Regions from separate parts of the Sphingopyxis sp. MG genome, predicted to be linked through region 3. Evidence: predicted binding sites of a transcription regulator. Region 3 holds the regulator's gene; each other region holds the start of a gene.
What was found. Region 3 encodes LexA, which represses DNA repair genes until DNA is damaged. Its sites were predicted from a motif close to GTTCCNCNCTTGTTCT; they were not measured.
Positions count from the first base shown of each region.

Region 1 (4,531 bases), 190 kb from region 3:
ACATGATGTCAAACTCGACCTGCTTGAACGGCGGCGCGACCTTGTTCTTGACCACCTTGACACGCGTCGTGTTGCCGACGATCTCGTCGCGGTCCTTGATCTGCCCGGTGCGGCGAATGTCGAGGCGGACCGAGGCATAGAATTTGAGTGCGTTGCCGCCGGTCGTCGTCTCGGGATTCCCGTACATCACGCCGATCTTCATGCGCAGCTGGTTAATGAAGATCACCATGCAGCGCGAACGGCTGATCGACCCGGTGAGCTTGCGCAGGCTCTGCGACATCAGCCGTGCCTGCAGGCCGACATGACTGTCGCCCATCTCGCCCTCAATCTCTGCGCGCGGAACGAGCGCCGCGACCGAATCGACGACGAGCACATCGATCGCGTTCGAACGCACCAGCGTGTCGACGATCTCGAGCGCTTGCTCACCGGTGTCGGGCTGCGACACGATCAGTTCGTCGATGTCGACGCCAAGCTTCTTCGCATAAACGGGATCGAGCGCATGTTCGGCGTCGACGAAGGCCGCGGTGCCGCCCATCTTCTGCGCCTCAGCGATGCAATGCAGCGCAAGCGTAGTCTTGCCCGAGCTTTCGGGGCCATAGATTTCGATGACGCGCCCGCGCGGCAGGCCGCCGACCCCCAGCGCGATGTCGAGCCCGAGCGAACCGGTCGAGATCGCCTCGACCTGCATCGCCTCCTTCGAGCCGAGCTTCATCACCGAGCCCTTGCCGAAGGCGCGGTCGATCTGCGCCAATGCGGCGTCGAGCGCCTTCTGTCTGTCTGGTCCGTTCACTGATTTCCCCGATTCGACGAGTGACAATTGTCCGGCCATTTGCCGTCCCTTTCCTGCTCTAGAGCGAGCGCAGAGGCATCGCAACGCTCTACCTTTGTGCCACATTTGTTCTATAGGAACAAGAGGGGAACAAAATAATTTGGTGAGCGGAAAGGCTACCCGGTGAAGAACGCGCTCAGGGCCGCCTCGATCTCCGCGAGGCGGAAGGGTTTGGTCACCATCGTCCGGTGCGCGTGCGCGGGCGGGATGATGTCGCCACCGCCGGTGGTGAAGGCAAAGGGAATCGCCCGCGCCGCCAGCGCATCGGCCACCGGCCATCCCTTGGTTTCGCCTAGGTTGATGTCGATCAGTGCCGCTGCAACCGGTTGCGCGTCGAGCACCGCAAACGCCTCCTCGATCGACGTCGCCTGCGCGGGCTCGGGAAAGCCGAGCGCTTCGAGCATGTCGACGAGCATCATGCCGATCAGCACGTCGTCCTCGACCAGCAGGACCAGCCGATCATCCATCATCGGACACCCGGTGCGCGGCATCGTCGAGCGCCGCCGAAACAGCTTCGGCAAGTTGCGCTACGGAAAAGGGCTTGGGCAGGAAGGCGACATGATCGATATCGATCGACTGGCGAAGTTGCTCCTCGGCATAGCCCGACATGAAGAGCACAGGCAGCGCCGGCCGCTTCGCACGCATCGCGCGGACCATCGTCGGACCGTCCATCGTCGGCATCACGACGTCGCTGATCACCAGATCAACCTTGTCCATGCCCGCGAACCGCTCGAGCCCCTCCTCGCCCTGCGACGCTGTGACGACGCTGTAGCCCGCGCGGGTCAACGCGCGTTCGGCGACGGCGCGGACCATGTCCTCGTCCTCGACCAGCAGGAGGGTGCCTGTGCCCCATTGGGACTTCTTTGCGCGGATCGGAGCAGCGGGAACGGCGGGGGCGCCGCTGCCGGGGACGGCGGGCGCGCCGCTGCCGGGGGCGGCGGGGGCGCCGGCGGCGGCGCGGTGGACGGGCAGGTAGATGGTGAAGCTCGTCCCCTCGCCGGGCCGGCTGTCGGCGAAGATGAAGCCCGCCGACTGCTTGATGATGCCATAGACCGTCGACAGGCCCAGCCCCGTCCCCTTGCCGACGTCTTTGGTGGTGAAGAAGGGTTCGAAGATCTTGGGCAGCACGTCGGCGGGAATGCCCGCGCCGGTATCGCTGACCTTGAGCGCGCTGTAATCGGCGGGCGGCATGAACTCGTTGCCCATCTGCCGCACCTCGGCCGCCGACACCGGATAGGTCTCGATCGTCAGCGTGCCGCCGCCGGGCATCATCGCATCGCGCGCGTTGACGGCGAGGTTGATGATCACCTGTTCGAGCTGGACCGGGTCGGCGCGCACCGCGCCGAGCCCGCGGCCATGATGGACCGCAAGCTGGACGGTATCGCCCATCAGCCGCCTGAGCAGGTGCGACACCTCCGAAATCACGTCGGGAAGCTGCAATATCTGGGGCCGCAGCGTCTGCTGGCGCGAGAAGGCGAGCAATTGCCGCGTCAGGCTGGCGGCGCGATTCGCGTTGCTGCGGATATGCTGAATGTCGTCATAGTCGCTGTCGCCCGGCGTGTGGCGCATCAGCATCAGGTCGCAGCTTCCGAGCACCGCGGTCAGGATATTGTTGAAATCATGCGCGACGCCGCCCGCGAGCTGGCCGACCGCCTGCATCTTCGACTGCTGCGCGACCTGGCGCTTGAGCCGCGTCTCCTCGCTCGAATCCTTGAGGCTGAGCAGCACCGCCGCCTCGCCCAGCCCGCGCACGCCGACGACGCGCATCGACACCGGCTCGTCGCCCTGCCCGACGAGGCGGATCGACAGATCGCCGCCGACCTGCTGGCCGCTGCTGTGGCGGCGGATCATGTCGGCGAGCGGCCCCTTGTCCTCGCCGACGACGAGGTCGCCGGGGTAGCGCGGCATCCGGCCATCGGCCACCCCCGCCGCGCGCCCGAAGGCGCGGTTCATGTAGAGGAACCGCCCGTCGCGATCGACGAGCGCGAGCCCGAAGGGGAGCAGCGACAGCAAGGTCTCGATATAGGTTTGCGCGGTGCCGCGGTCGGCGGGCCCGACCTCCTCGTCGATCAGCGCGAGCAACAACGGGCCGGCGGGATCGGCCGGCGCCAGCGGAATCTGGAGCATCCGCACCGGCGGAGCCCGGTCGCCCTCGCGCGCGAAGGTCAGCCCGCCCGAATCGTCGAGCCGCAGCATCGCCGCCACGTCGCGCCCGGCATAATGGCTCGCATCGCTCTCGCCGAGCGCTCGCAGCAGAAAGGCCTGATTGGCGACGCGCAGCCGACCCTCGGCATTGACCAGCGCCGCCATCACCCCCGCCTGCCCGAGCGTCCGGCCCGCCGGTCCTTCGAGGTGGCGGAGAATCTCCGACGCAAGGTCGAGGCGGTCGATCGCCGCAAAGCGCCAGACCAGATAATCGTCGGCCTGCCCGGTGCGGTTGACCTGTGCGCGCAGCGGCAGCGCGCCGACCTTCAGATCGTCGACGCGCCCTTCGCCGTCGCGCCACGCCGCGCGGCCGGCGTTCTTCAGCGCCTCGGCGCCGCGCCCGTCGAGCGGCAGGCCGGGCGGGGTCACGAAGCCGCCCATCCAGGTCGCAAACAGGTCGTTGGCGCAGACGAGGCGTCCCGCCCGGTCGGTCACCGCGATCGCGACATCGTCGTGATCGACCGCCTGGCGCAGCATCGTCCAGTCGGGCGCCGCCGCCTCGCTGGCTCCCACGGCGGGAAAGACCCGGCGCAGCAACAGAACGCCGCCCGCCGCGACGGCAAGACCCGCGAGAAAACCCGCCGCCAGCACGGCATCGCGCGTCGCCCAGAAGAGAAGCCCGACCGACAGCAGCACCAGCCCACCGAGCAGCGCCACGTCGAATCGCGACAATCCCGAAGGCACCAGCGCCGCCGCCGGCCCCGTCCCCCTGCCGAGTTCGGCGTCAGCGGAAGGCAGGGTCGTCGCGGTCAAGGGCAGTCTTTCCTGTTTCGCATCACCAGATGCGGACACGGTCCTTCGGCGCCAGATACAGCTTCTGGCCCGGCTTTACCTGATAGGCCTTATACCAAGGGTCAAGGTTGCGCGAGACCCATGCCCGCTGAATCGAGGGCGAATGCGGGTCGGTGGTGATGCGCTGCGACAGATTCTGCTCGCGGTAGTTGCGCCGCCACACCTGCGCCCAGCCAAGGAAGAAGCGCTGGTCGCCGGTCAGCCCGTCGATCACCGGCGCCGCCTTGCCGCCCAGCGACGCCTTGTACGCGTCATAGGCGATGGTCAGCCCCGCGAGGTCGCCGATATTCTCGCCGAGTGTGAAGGTGCCGTCGAGATGTTCGCCGGGCAGCACTTCATAGGCGTCATATTGCGCGACGAGCGCCTTGCCCGCCGCATCGAATGCCGCGACGTCGGCCGGGGTCCACCAGTCGGACAGCTTGCCGGTCTCGTCATATTTCGCGCCCTGGTCGTCGAAATGATGACTGATCTCGTGACCGATGACGGCACCGATGCCGCCATAGTTGATCGCCGCGTCGGCCTTGGGATCGAAGAAGGGCGGTTGCAGGATCGCCGCGGGAAAGACGATCTCGTTCATCCCGAAATTGGCGTAGGCGTTGACCGTCATCGGGGTCATCCCCCATTCCCAGCGGCGGATCGGCCCGCCGAGGCGGCTGATATTGTCGTCATGCGCGAACTGGTTGGCGCGCAGCGCGTTGCCGAACA
Region 1 covers NZ_CP026381.1:2,194,222-2,198,752, forward strand. The annotation lists gene recA (recombinase RecA) at 1-829, opposite strand, end outside; gene C3E99_RS10075 (response regulator) at 946-1,299, opposite strand; gene C3E99_RS10080 (hybrid sensor histidine kinase/response regulator) at 1,289-3,721, opposite strand; gene C3E99_RS10085 (M13 family metallopeptidase) at 3,810-4,531, opposite strand, start outside.
Region 1: a site for LexA is predicted at 906-921, ahead of recA (recombinase RecA). Genes of this name have one in related genera too.

Region 2 (4,531 bases), 920 kb from region 3:
CAGCTCTCGTCGAACAGCGCGAGAGGCTCGCCCACCACCCGGTTTCCGGGGTCGAACGGCTCGCCGCCCCATTCGGGCGACAGGCCCTCGAAGGCAATGATGTGGAGCAGTTCGACGAAAACGGCAGCGGAGATGTCGCCGCCGATCAGGATCGATGCGGGAACGCGATCAGCCATGACAGCCTCCATCGTTCGAGCGGCGAATGTGGTTCGGAATATTCATGTCAGGTCTCCGGAAAAAGGCTCGGCCCGGCGTCGCTGCCGGGTCCGAGCTTCGATTGTCAGGGATGGATGGCAGCCGATTATTCGGCCGCGACAGGCAGTTCGGCGTCGATCGCGTCGTCGGGTCCGTCTGCATCTTCGGCGAGGAAGGCAGGCAATTCGCCGTCGGCGGCATCGCCCTCCGCGTCACCGGGCTCCGCATCGTCGAGCCCCGGCGTGCGCATCGGCTCGGGGAGCCAGGCCGCGTCTTCGAGAAGGCGTTCGGCCTCGCGCGCCATGTCGGCCTTCTTGAGATGGTCGATCATCTCGGCAAATTGCGGCCCCCGCGCCTCGGCGACATCGGCAAGGATCCGCGGCTTGGTCACCGAGCGGAAATAGCCCTCGACCGTCGGCCGCCAGCCCGCCGCAACGAGATCGAGACTGACCGAACGCGCGAGGACATCGCTGTGCGCGATCCGGCGCGCGACGCCGTGCGCCGAGATGCGGCCATTGTCATATTTGGGAACGATCTCGGCCTGTGCGTTGACGCAGAGCGATGCGCAATGGGCGAACAGCATGGCCTGCTCGTCGCCGCCCAGCGTGAACAGAAAGTCCCACAGATCCTTGTCCGACTGCGGAAGCCGCTCCTTCCATGCCGCAGCAAGCGCATCGATCGCCTGCGCCGGCGCAGAGTCGCGCAGGTTCGTCGGCGCGTTGCTGAAATAGACACGGTTCGCCGCGACCTGCACGCAGCTTTCCCGCGTTCCCGCATAGAAGCAGCCGAGAACGAGGGAGTGGAGCACCGCGGCGAAGGCGATTGCCGGATCCTTGGCAAAGGCATCCTGCAGCGCGAGCGTGCGCCATGCGGTGAGGTCGGACACGAGGCGATCGGGAAGCGGACGAAGCCCCTCACCTTCCTCCTCGCCATCGCTGCCCGCGGCGGGTGTGCCGTGATCGCCCTCCTCGCCGCCACGCGGATCGGATTCATCGCCGCCCCCTTCCGCTCCCGGTGAAGCCGCGCCATCGGGCATATCCTGTTCCGGCTCGTCCTCAGCCCGCACGAAACCACGCTCGACGCGTACCGAGCCGTCGCGGTCGATCGAGACGAAGGCGCCGGCGCGTTCCATCTCGGCGGGATCGAAGACGAACGGGCGGTCGACGAGCGCGCCGAGTTCGGTGTCGATCGCATCGATCCGCGCGTGCACTTCGGCGGGCACATCCGGCGCATCGGACCATTGTTCGCAAAGCGCCTCGCTTTCGGCCTCGAGCGCGGCGACGCGCGCCTGTTCATCGTCGCTCATCGCGACCTCCTCGCGGTCGATCGCGCGCAGGTCGCGCGTCGCGTCCCACGGCAGATCGACCGAGGTCGTCACCCATTTCCAGCCCTCGGCGAGGATGCGTGTCCCTTCGGCCTTGAGCTTTTCATCGACGAGCCGGTCGAGCAGCGCCGGGTCGGTGAGCCAGCCGCCGCCATCGGCCTCGAACAGGTCGCGCACCACTGCCCCGCCGGCCCCGACATAGACGTCGATGCCGACAAACGCCGCGCGCTTGTCGGTGACGCGCACGCTGTCCTCGGTCAGTTTCTGGCGGATGAAGGCCGGGCTCTTGTTGAAGCTGTGATCGAGCTGCGCCCAGACCTCTTCCTGGCGCTGATGATCGTCGGCGACGGTGAAGGCCATCAGCTGGTCGAGCGTCATGCCGTCGTCGGCGTAGATGGCGTGGAGCTTCGGCGACGCCGCGGCGAGCTTGAGCCGCTGGCGCACGACCGCCGGGGTTGTGAAATGATGCGCCGCGATCGCTTCGACATCGTCGCCCTTGTCGACCATCGCCTGCATCGCGCGAAACTGGTCGAGCGGATGCAGGCTCTCGCGCATGGCATTTTCGGCGAAGCTATCGTCCTCGGCGAGTATATCGTCGCCCGGTGCACGGACGACACAGGGGATCGGCGCATCCTTCGCGAGACGCCTGCGCTTCGCCAGCAGTTCGAGCGCGCGGTAGCGGCGCCCCCCGGCCGGTATTTCATAGCGGCCGGTTTCCTGGCCCTCGGCGTCGAGCAGCGGGCGGACGCTGAGGCTCTGGAGCAGTCCCCGCCTGGCGATGTCGTCGGCGAGGCTCTCGATCGACACGCCGGCCTTGATGCGCCGGACGTTCGACTGCGAGAGGGCCAGCCGGTCGAGCGGAATGTCGCGCGACGGGCTGAGGGTGATTTTGGCAGCAGTTCGGGCCATGGCCATTCTCCGTGACGGGCCGCCGCGAGACACTCTCCCGGCTCCTGGACCCGTCACGAAGGCGCCAGCCCCCCTCTTCCTCCCGGGGCCGCACAGCGGCCCCCCGCAGGCGGCGAGGCGCGTCAGCCGCGCCCCGAAAGCCGTTCGGCCGCGCGGCGGAGCCTTTGCTCGCCCAAGACGATCGACCCCGCCAGCCGCGCCGCTTCGGCATAGGCCGAGAGCGGGTGGCGAGGCGTGAAGTGGAGATCGCGCTCGATGGTAAGGCCGAACGGGAGGCGGACGGCTTCGAGTTCGGAAAGCGCGAAGCTGCCGAGTTCGGGGCAGCCGAAGCCGAGATCGGCGAGGCCGAAGAAGATGCCGTCGGCATCGATTTCGGTCGCGAGCCAGGTCGCGGCACCGACGGGGCTGAACAGGCGGACGACCGGCAGCGGGTCGGGTTCGCGCTGGCCGCGCGCGGCCGCGTCGATCCGGGCCGTCAGATTGGCGCGAAGCTGCGCCTCAAGCTTTGGGGTCAAGAGTTTCATGGCAAGCGTCTCCTGGGGCGTCCGGCAGCGAGCCTCTCTCGCCGCGCCCGGTCCGCCGCCCGGGGGGCCAGCCAACTCTCCCTCGCGGGTTTCTCGCGCTACGGGGGCGGCCGCGGGCCCCGGACCGGGCGGAAACGGGCGGTAGCGCCGGCAGGCGCCCGCCGGCCCTGCGGGCCACGCGGGCCGCCCGCGCTGTTCCGGCAGACCACTTGCCAAATTGTTCCCCCTATGTTCTCATAAGGCCATGGACAATATCGATACCGCCCGAGTCGCAGAGACCATCCTTTCCGCCCCCGGATGGGCGCGCGTCGGCATCACCGCGCCGACAAGCCATATCCGGGTTGAGGCTGCGTTCGAGCTCGCGCGCGCGATCGTCGAAAGCGCGCGCGCCGGCGCGGAGCCGACGAGCCCCGACCAGCTCGGACTCTCGCTGTGACGTGGGCGGCTGGACAAAGGACGGACAGCCCCGCGCGACCCACATCTTCGAGGCCGCGGCCTGGTTCAGGGCGATCAAGCCGGTGTGCCGCTGCGGGCACAGCGCGGCCTTCAACCCTTATGGGATCTGGTGGCGCTTCCAGTGCAGGATGTGGGACGACGATCTTTTCAAGGCGCGTCAGCGATTCTGGTGCGTGCGGTGCGGCGCGCGCACGGGCAAGCGCGTTCGCCCGGTGCGGATCGAACTCGTCGACCCGGGGCTCGACGACATCGCCCTGCCCATGCCCGACGAACGCGAATGGAAGCGCGCGCTCAGCCGCTTCCGCGCCTGAGGACTGACCTTATGGATATCGAGACGGATGACGCACTGGTCGGCATCGGCAAGCTCCACCGCGTGATGGTATGGGACGGCCAGCGCGAACGCGAGAAGGAGATGCTGTGGGGGCTGCCCTCGCGCGATGCCGATATATTCCAGATCCCGCTCCTGAAGTCCGAGACCGCGATCATCGATCGGCCCTGTCTGCTGCTCGCCAATGAGTTCGGGCTCGTGAAGCGCGGCAAGACGGTTTACGCCGCGAGCCTGATCACCGACGAGCCCTTCTTCTGCATCGCGGCGGTCTGGCGTCCGGCGCACCGCCTGTGGCCCGAGAGCTTCGCGGCGCTCACCGTCCCGGCCTATGACGATCTGGCGCCGCACAAGGATCGCCATGTCGGCGTGGTCCGCCCCGAGGACTGGTTCGACTGGCTGATGGGAGCGCGGCCGCCGCTGGACATGTTGCGGCCTTTCCCCAAGAATAGCTTCAGCATCATGCCGCCGATCCAGCAGAATTTCGACGAAATGCTCGGCGCGGCCTGACCGACACCGCCCAAGGGGACTCGCCGCCATGTGCAATCTCGTGACCCTTAAGGCCTCGGTGGACGAGGTGGCCTCGGCGTTCGGCGCGCGGCGCCCGCTCACCAATGCCCAGCCCGGCGAAGTCTATCCCGGCGGCCAGGGGTTCGTCGTCCGCGAGGATGCGGGCACGCGCGCGCTGCAATCGATGACATGGGGTTTCCCGGTCCGGCTCAAGCATATGAAGCCGACGAGCAAGCCGAAGCCCGTCAATAATGCGCGCGACGACAAGCTCATGACCTTCTGGCGCAG
Region 2 covers NZ_CP026381.1:2,925,838-2,930,368, forward strand. The annotation lists gene C3E99_RS13410 (hypothetical protein) at 1-176, opposite strand, end outside; gene C3E99_RS13415 (ParB/RepB/Spo0J family partition protein) at 302-2,428, opposite strand; gene C3E99_RS13420 (DUF2958 domain-containing protein) at 2,551-2,952, opposite strand; gene C3E99_RS13425 (DUF6771 family protein) at 3,197-3,388, shown strand; gene C3E99_RS13430 (hypothetical protein) at 3,390-3,719, shown strand; gene C3E99_RS13435 (hypothetical protein) at 3,731-4,243, shown strand; gene C3E99_RS13440 (SOS response-associated peptidase) at 4,272-4,531, shown strand, end outside.
Region 2: a site for LexA is predicted at 3,172-3,187, ahead of C3E99_RS13425 (DUF6771 family protein). Genes of this name have one in related genera too.

Region 3 (4,531 bases):
GCGACGCTGCCCAGCTTTCCGCCGGGCGGTTTCGCGCTTGCGCTGTTCGGCGGCCTGTGGCTGCTGCTGTGGCAGACGCGCTGGCGGCTCGCCGGGGTGGCGCCGCTGCTGGCGGGGGCCGCCATCCTGCTCGCGCAGCCGCGTCCCGACCTGCTGATCTCCGGCGACGGACGCCACATCGCCGCGGCCGTTCCCGGCGGCGGCTATGCGCTGCTACGCGCGCGGGCGGGGGACTATATCCGCGATTCGATGGCCGAAGCGGCAGGGATCGACGTCCCCTTCACCGCGCTCGCCGATCTCGACCATGTCGAATGCAACGCCGATTTCTGCCGCTGGCGGCAGGGGCAGGGCGCGACACGGCGCATCATCCTCGCCGCGCGTGGCCGCGACCGCATCGATGGCCGCGCCATGGCCGCCGCCTGCGCCGCGGCCGACGTGGTGATCAGCGACCGCTGGCTGCCACGCGAATGCATCGGGCGCTGGCTGACGATCGACCGCGACAGTCTGGAAGCGAGCGGCGGTCTTGCGCTCTATCTGGGCGAGCGACCGCATGTCGCCACCGCGCTGCGCGCCGGCGACGCGCATCCGTGGCGGCGACCGCAACAGGTCAGTGGTAACGACGAAGCAATCCCGACAGGCGGCCCTGCACGATGACGCGCTCGGCCTCGTAGCGCTGCGGTTCATAGGCGCTGTTCGCGGGATCGAGCCGGATCATCGGCCCTTCGCGGCGGAAATATTTGAGCGTCGCATCCTGTCCGTCGACGAGCGCGACGACGATATCGCCTTCGCGCGCGGTGTTCGCCTTCTGGATCAGCGCATAGTCGCCGTCGAGAATCCCCGCTTCGACCATCGAATCGCCCGACACTTCGAGCGCATAATGCTCGCCCGCGCCAAGCAGCGCGGCGGGAACCGAAAGCTGGTTGTGATCCTCGAACGCCTCAATCGGCACGCCGGCGGCGATGCGGCCGTGCAGCGGGACCTCGATGATGTCGTTGGCGGCGATCGGCTTCAACGCCGGCGCCGGCTTGCGCAGCGGCACGACGGTGTCGCGCGCCGGCGCCTTCGCCGCCTCGGGCAGCTTGAGCACTTCCAGCGCGCGGGCGCGATTGGGCAGGCGGCGCAGGAAGCCCCGCTCCTCGAGTGCGCTGATCAGCCGGTGGATGCCCGATTTCGACTTGAGCCCGAGCGCATCCTTCATCTCCTCGAACGAAGGCGAAATTCCGCTCGCGTCGAGGCGCTGCTGGATGAAGTGGAGCAGTTCGTGCTGCTTCGCGGTCAACATCTCTCGGTCTCCATGCTGTCAATGGACATATAGAGAACGATAGTGGAACAGAGCGGAACTTGTCAAGCGATGACGGAGCGGCTTGAGCCGTGGACGCCGTCAGCCCTCCAGCAACGTCCGCGTCGCTACGGTTACGTCCGCCTGCCGCATCAGGCTTTCGCCGACCAGAAAGGCATGGACGCCGCTCCGGGCGAGGCGCTGGCAGTCGGCATGGGCGGCGATGCCGCTTTCGCCGACGAGCAACGTGCCCGGTGGAACGCGCTTCGCAAGCCGTTCGGTGACGGCAAGGTCGGTCTCGAAGGTACGAAGATCGCGGTTGTTGACGCCGATCAGGCGCGATCGGAGGTGGGTGAGTGCGCGGTCGAGCTCGGCCTCGTCGTGCACTTCGACCAGCACGTCCATGCCGCGTTCGAGGGCGGCCGCCTCGATCTCGCGCATCGGCCCGTCGTCGAGGGCGGCGACGATGATCAGGATCGCGTCGGCGCCGATCGAGCGCGCTTCGGCGACCTGCCACGGGTCGATCATGAAATCCTTGCGCAGCACCGGCAGGTTGCAGGCGGTGCGCGCGGCGATCAGAAATTCCTCATGCCCCTGGAACCACGGCGCGTCGGTGAGCACCGACAGGCACGCCGCGCCGCCGGCTTCATAAGCGCGCGCATGGTCCGCCGGATTGAAATCCTTGCGGATCAGGCCCTTGGAAGGCGAAGCTTTTTTGATTTCGGCGATCAGGCCGAAGCCGCCCGCCGCGATCTTCGCCTCGAGAGCCGCCGCGAAGCCACGCACCGCGCCCGCGTCGATCGCATCAAGCTGCGTCACCGATCGGCTCTTGCGGCGCTCGGCGACCTCTTCGGCCTTGGTGGCGAGGATTTCGGTCAATTTGTTCATATGGAATGCTTTTCCGGGCGCTGGGCGTCATTCATCGGTAGGCGATCCAGCAATCGAGCAGCGCGTTGGCAAGCCCCTTGTCGATCGCCTCGGCGGCTTCCTCGACCCCGTCGACGAGGCTGTCGACCGCGCCCGCGACGACAAGCGCCTCGGCGGCGTTGTAGAGCACCGCGTCGCGATAGGCGCCGTGCTCGCCCCGCAGCAGGTCGCGCAAGGCCCTGGCATTATAGCTGGCGTCGCCGCCGCGGATCGCAGCGATCGGATGCGAGGGCAGACCGGCGTCGGCCGCGGTGCTGCGCTGCATCTGCACGCCGTCGGGCGTCACCACCGCCACCTCGTTACCGCCCGCGAGCGACAGCTCGTCGAGCCCTTCGTCGCCCGAAATGACGCGCGAATGGTCGGTGCCGAGCCGGTGCAGCGCTTCGGCATAGACCGGAACATAGGCGGGGCGCGCGATGCCGATGAGCTGGCGCGTCACGCGCGCCGGATTGGCGAGCGGCCCCATCAGGTTGAAGATGGTGCGGCGCGCCAGCGCCTGACGGATCGGCTGGATGCGCTTCATCGCCGGATGATGGTTGGCGGCAAAGAGGAAACAGATGCCGAGGTCGGCGAGCTGCGCCTCCGCCATCCGCCCGGCGCGCTCCATGTCGAGCCCGAGCGCCTCGAGCGTGTCGGCCGCGCCGGATTTCGAGGAAGCGGCGCGATTCCCGTGCTTTGCGACGGGAACCTCGCACGCCGCGACGACGATCGACACCGCGGTCGAGACGTTGAGCGTGTGGTGGCCGTCACCGCCGGTGCCGCAGACGTCGATCGCGCCCGCGGGCGCCTGGATCGGGATCAGCCGCTCGCGCATCGCCTGCGCCGCGGCGGCGATCTCGATCATCGTCTCGCCGCGATCCGAAAGCGCGGAGAGGAAGCCGGCCACCTCCTCGTCGCGGCCGCCGCCGTCGAGCATCGTTGCGAAGGCATGCGCCGCCTCGTCGGGTTCGAGGAAGCGGGCGGGGTCGGGAAAGGGGCCGAAGCGGCTCATGCCGCCTGCCGCTCGGCGACCGGCAGCCCCGCCAGCCGCATGAAATTGGCGAGCATCGCGTGGCCGTGCTCGGTGGCGATGCTCTCGGGGTGGAACTGCACGCCGTGGATCGGCAGTTCGACATGGCGAAAGCCCATCACCGCGCCATCGTCGCTCGTCGCATTGATCGCGAGCGCGGCGGGAATGTCGACCACTTCGAGGCTGTGATAGCGCGTCGCGGTGAGCGGCGAGGGCAGGCCGGCGAACAGCCCGGTGCCGTCGTGGCACACCGGCGAGGTCTTGCCGTGCATCAGGTGACCGCGCTGCACCGTGCCGCCGAAATGCTGGCCGATCGCCTGATGACCGAGGCATACGCCGAGCAGCGGCCGTGCCGCATCGGCGCAGGCGGCGACGAGATCGAGGCTGATCCCGGCTTCGTTCGGGGTACAGGGGCCGGGGGAAATGAGGATCGCCTCGGCGCCGCTCGCCAGCGCCTCGGCTGCGGTGAGCGCATCGTTGCGTTCGACGCGCACCTCTGCCCCCAGTTCGATCAGATAATGAACGAGGTTGAAGGTGAAGCTGTCGTAATTGTCGATGACCAGGATCATGGCGGCGGGCCGTATCGCTTTTGAGAGGCGAGGGGAAGGGATAGAAGCTTTCCGGCGGCCGATCACTCCGCCATCAGCTTCACGAGGTCGTCTTTCCAGAATTTCGCCCAGCTGTGCGTGCTGTGACCCTTCGTTTCGGGGCTGGCCGGGATCAGGACGAATGTCGCGCCGGGCATGCGTGCCGCCGCCTTTCCGGTGATCCCGTAGCCGGGCTGGTTGATGAAATCGTCGGCGGAGTTGATCCACAGCATAGGCACCGTGATCTTTTCGAGGTTCGACCACGGATTGTAATTGCGCGACGAATCAAGCTGGTAGATCGTGTCATTTGCATCGCCGCGAGCGAATGTGCGCGCGAACGCCTCATCCTTGTAAGCCTCCGCCGCGGCGCGCGTCGGATATTGAGCCTGCAAGGCATAGGGATTGGAGCCCGCGATCAGCATGAGCGAGGCCACGGTGCGCAGGCCCGCGAGCGGCGGATCGGTGTAGTTGCCGTCCTTCCACAGCGGATCGGCCTTGATCGCGTCGATCGACAGCGCGCGCCACATCCGGTTCACGCCGGCAATTTCGACAGGCAGGCACGCGAAGGGCGCCAGCCTTTCGGCGAAACCCGGATGCATCTCGCCCCAGACGAAGGCGTGCATGCAGCCCATCGAGGTGCCGAGGATCAGCTTCAGCTTCGTCACGCCGAGCTTTTCGGTGAGCATGCGGTGCTGCGCGGCGACCATGTCGTCATAGTCGTAGCGGGGA
Region 3 covers NZ_CP026381.1:2,000,921-2,005,451, reverse strand. The annotation lists gene C3E99_RS09335 (ComEC/Rec2 family competence protein) at 1-654, shown strand, start outside; gene lexA (transcriptional repressor LexA) at 608-1,282, opposite strand; gene trpC (indole-3-glycerol phosphate synthase TrpC) at 1,382-2,167, opposite strand; gene trpD (anthranilate phosphoribosyltransferase) at 2,199-3,197, opposite strand; gene C3E99_RS09315 (anthranilate synthase component II) at 3,194-3,784, opposite strand; gene C3E99_RS09310 (alpha/beta fold hydrolase) at 3,847-4,531, opposite strand, start outside.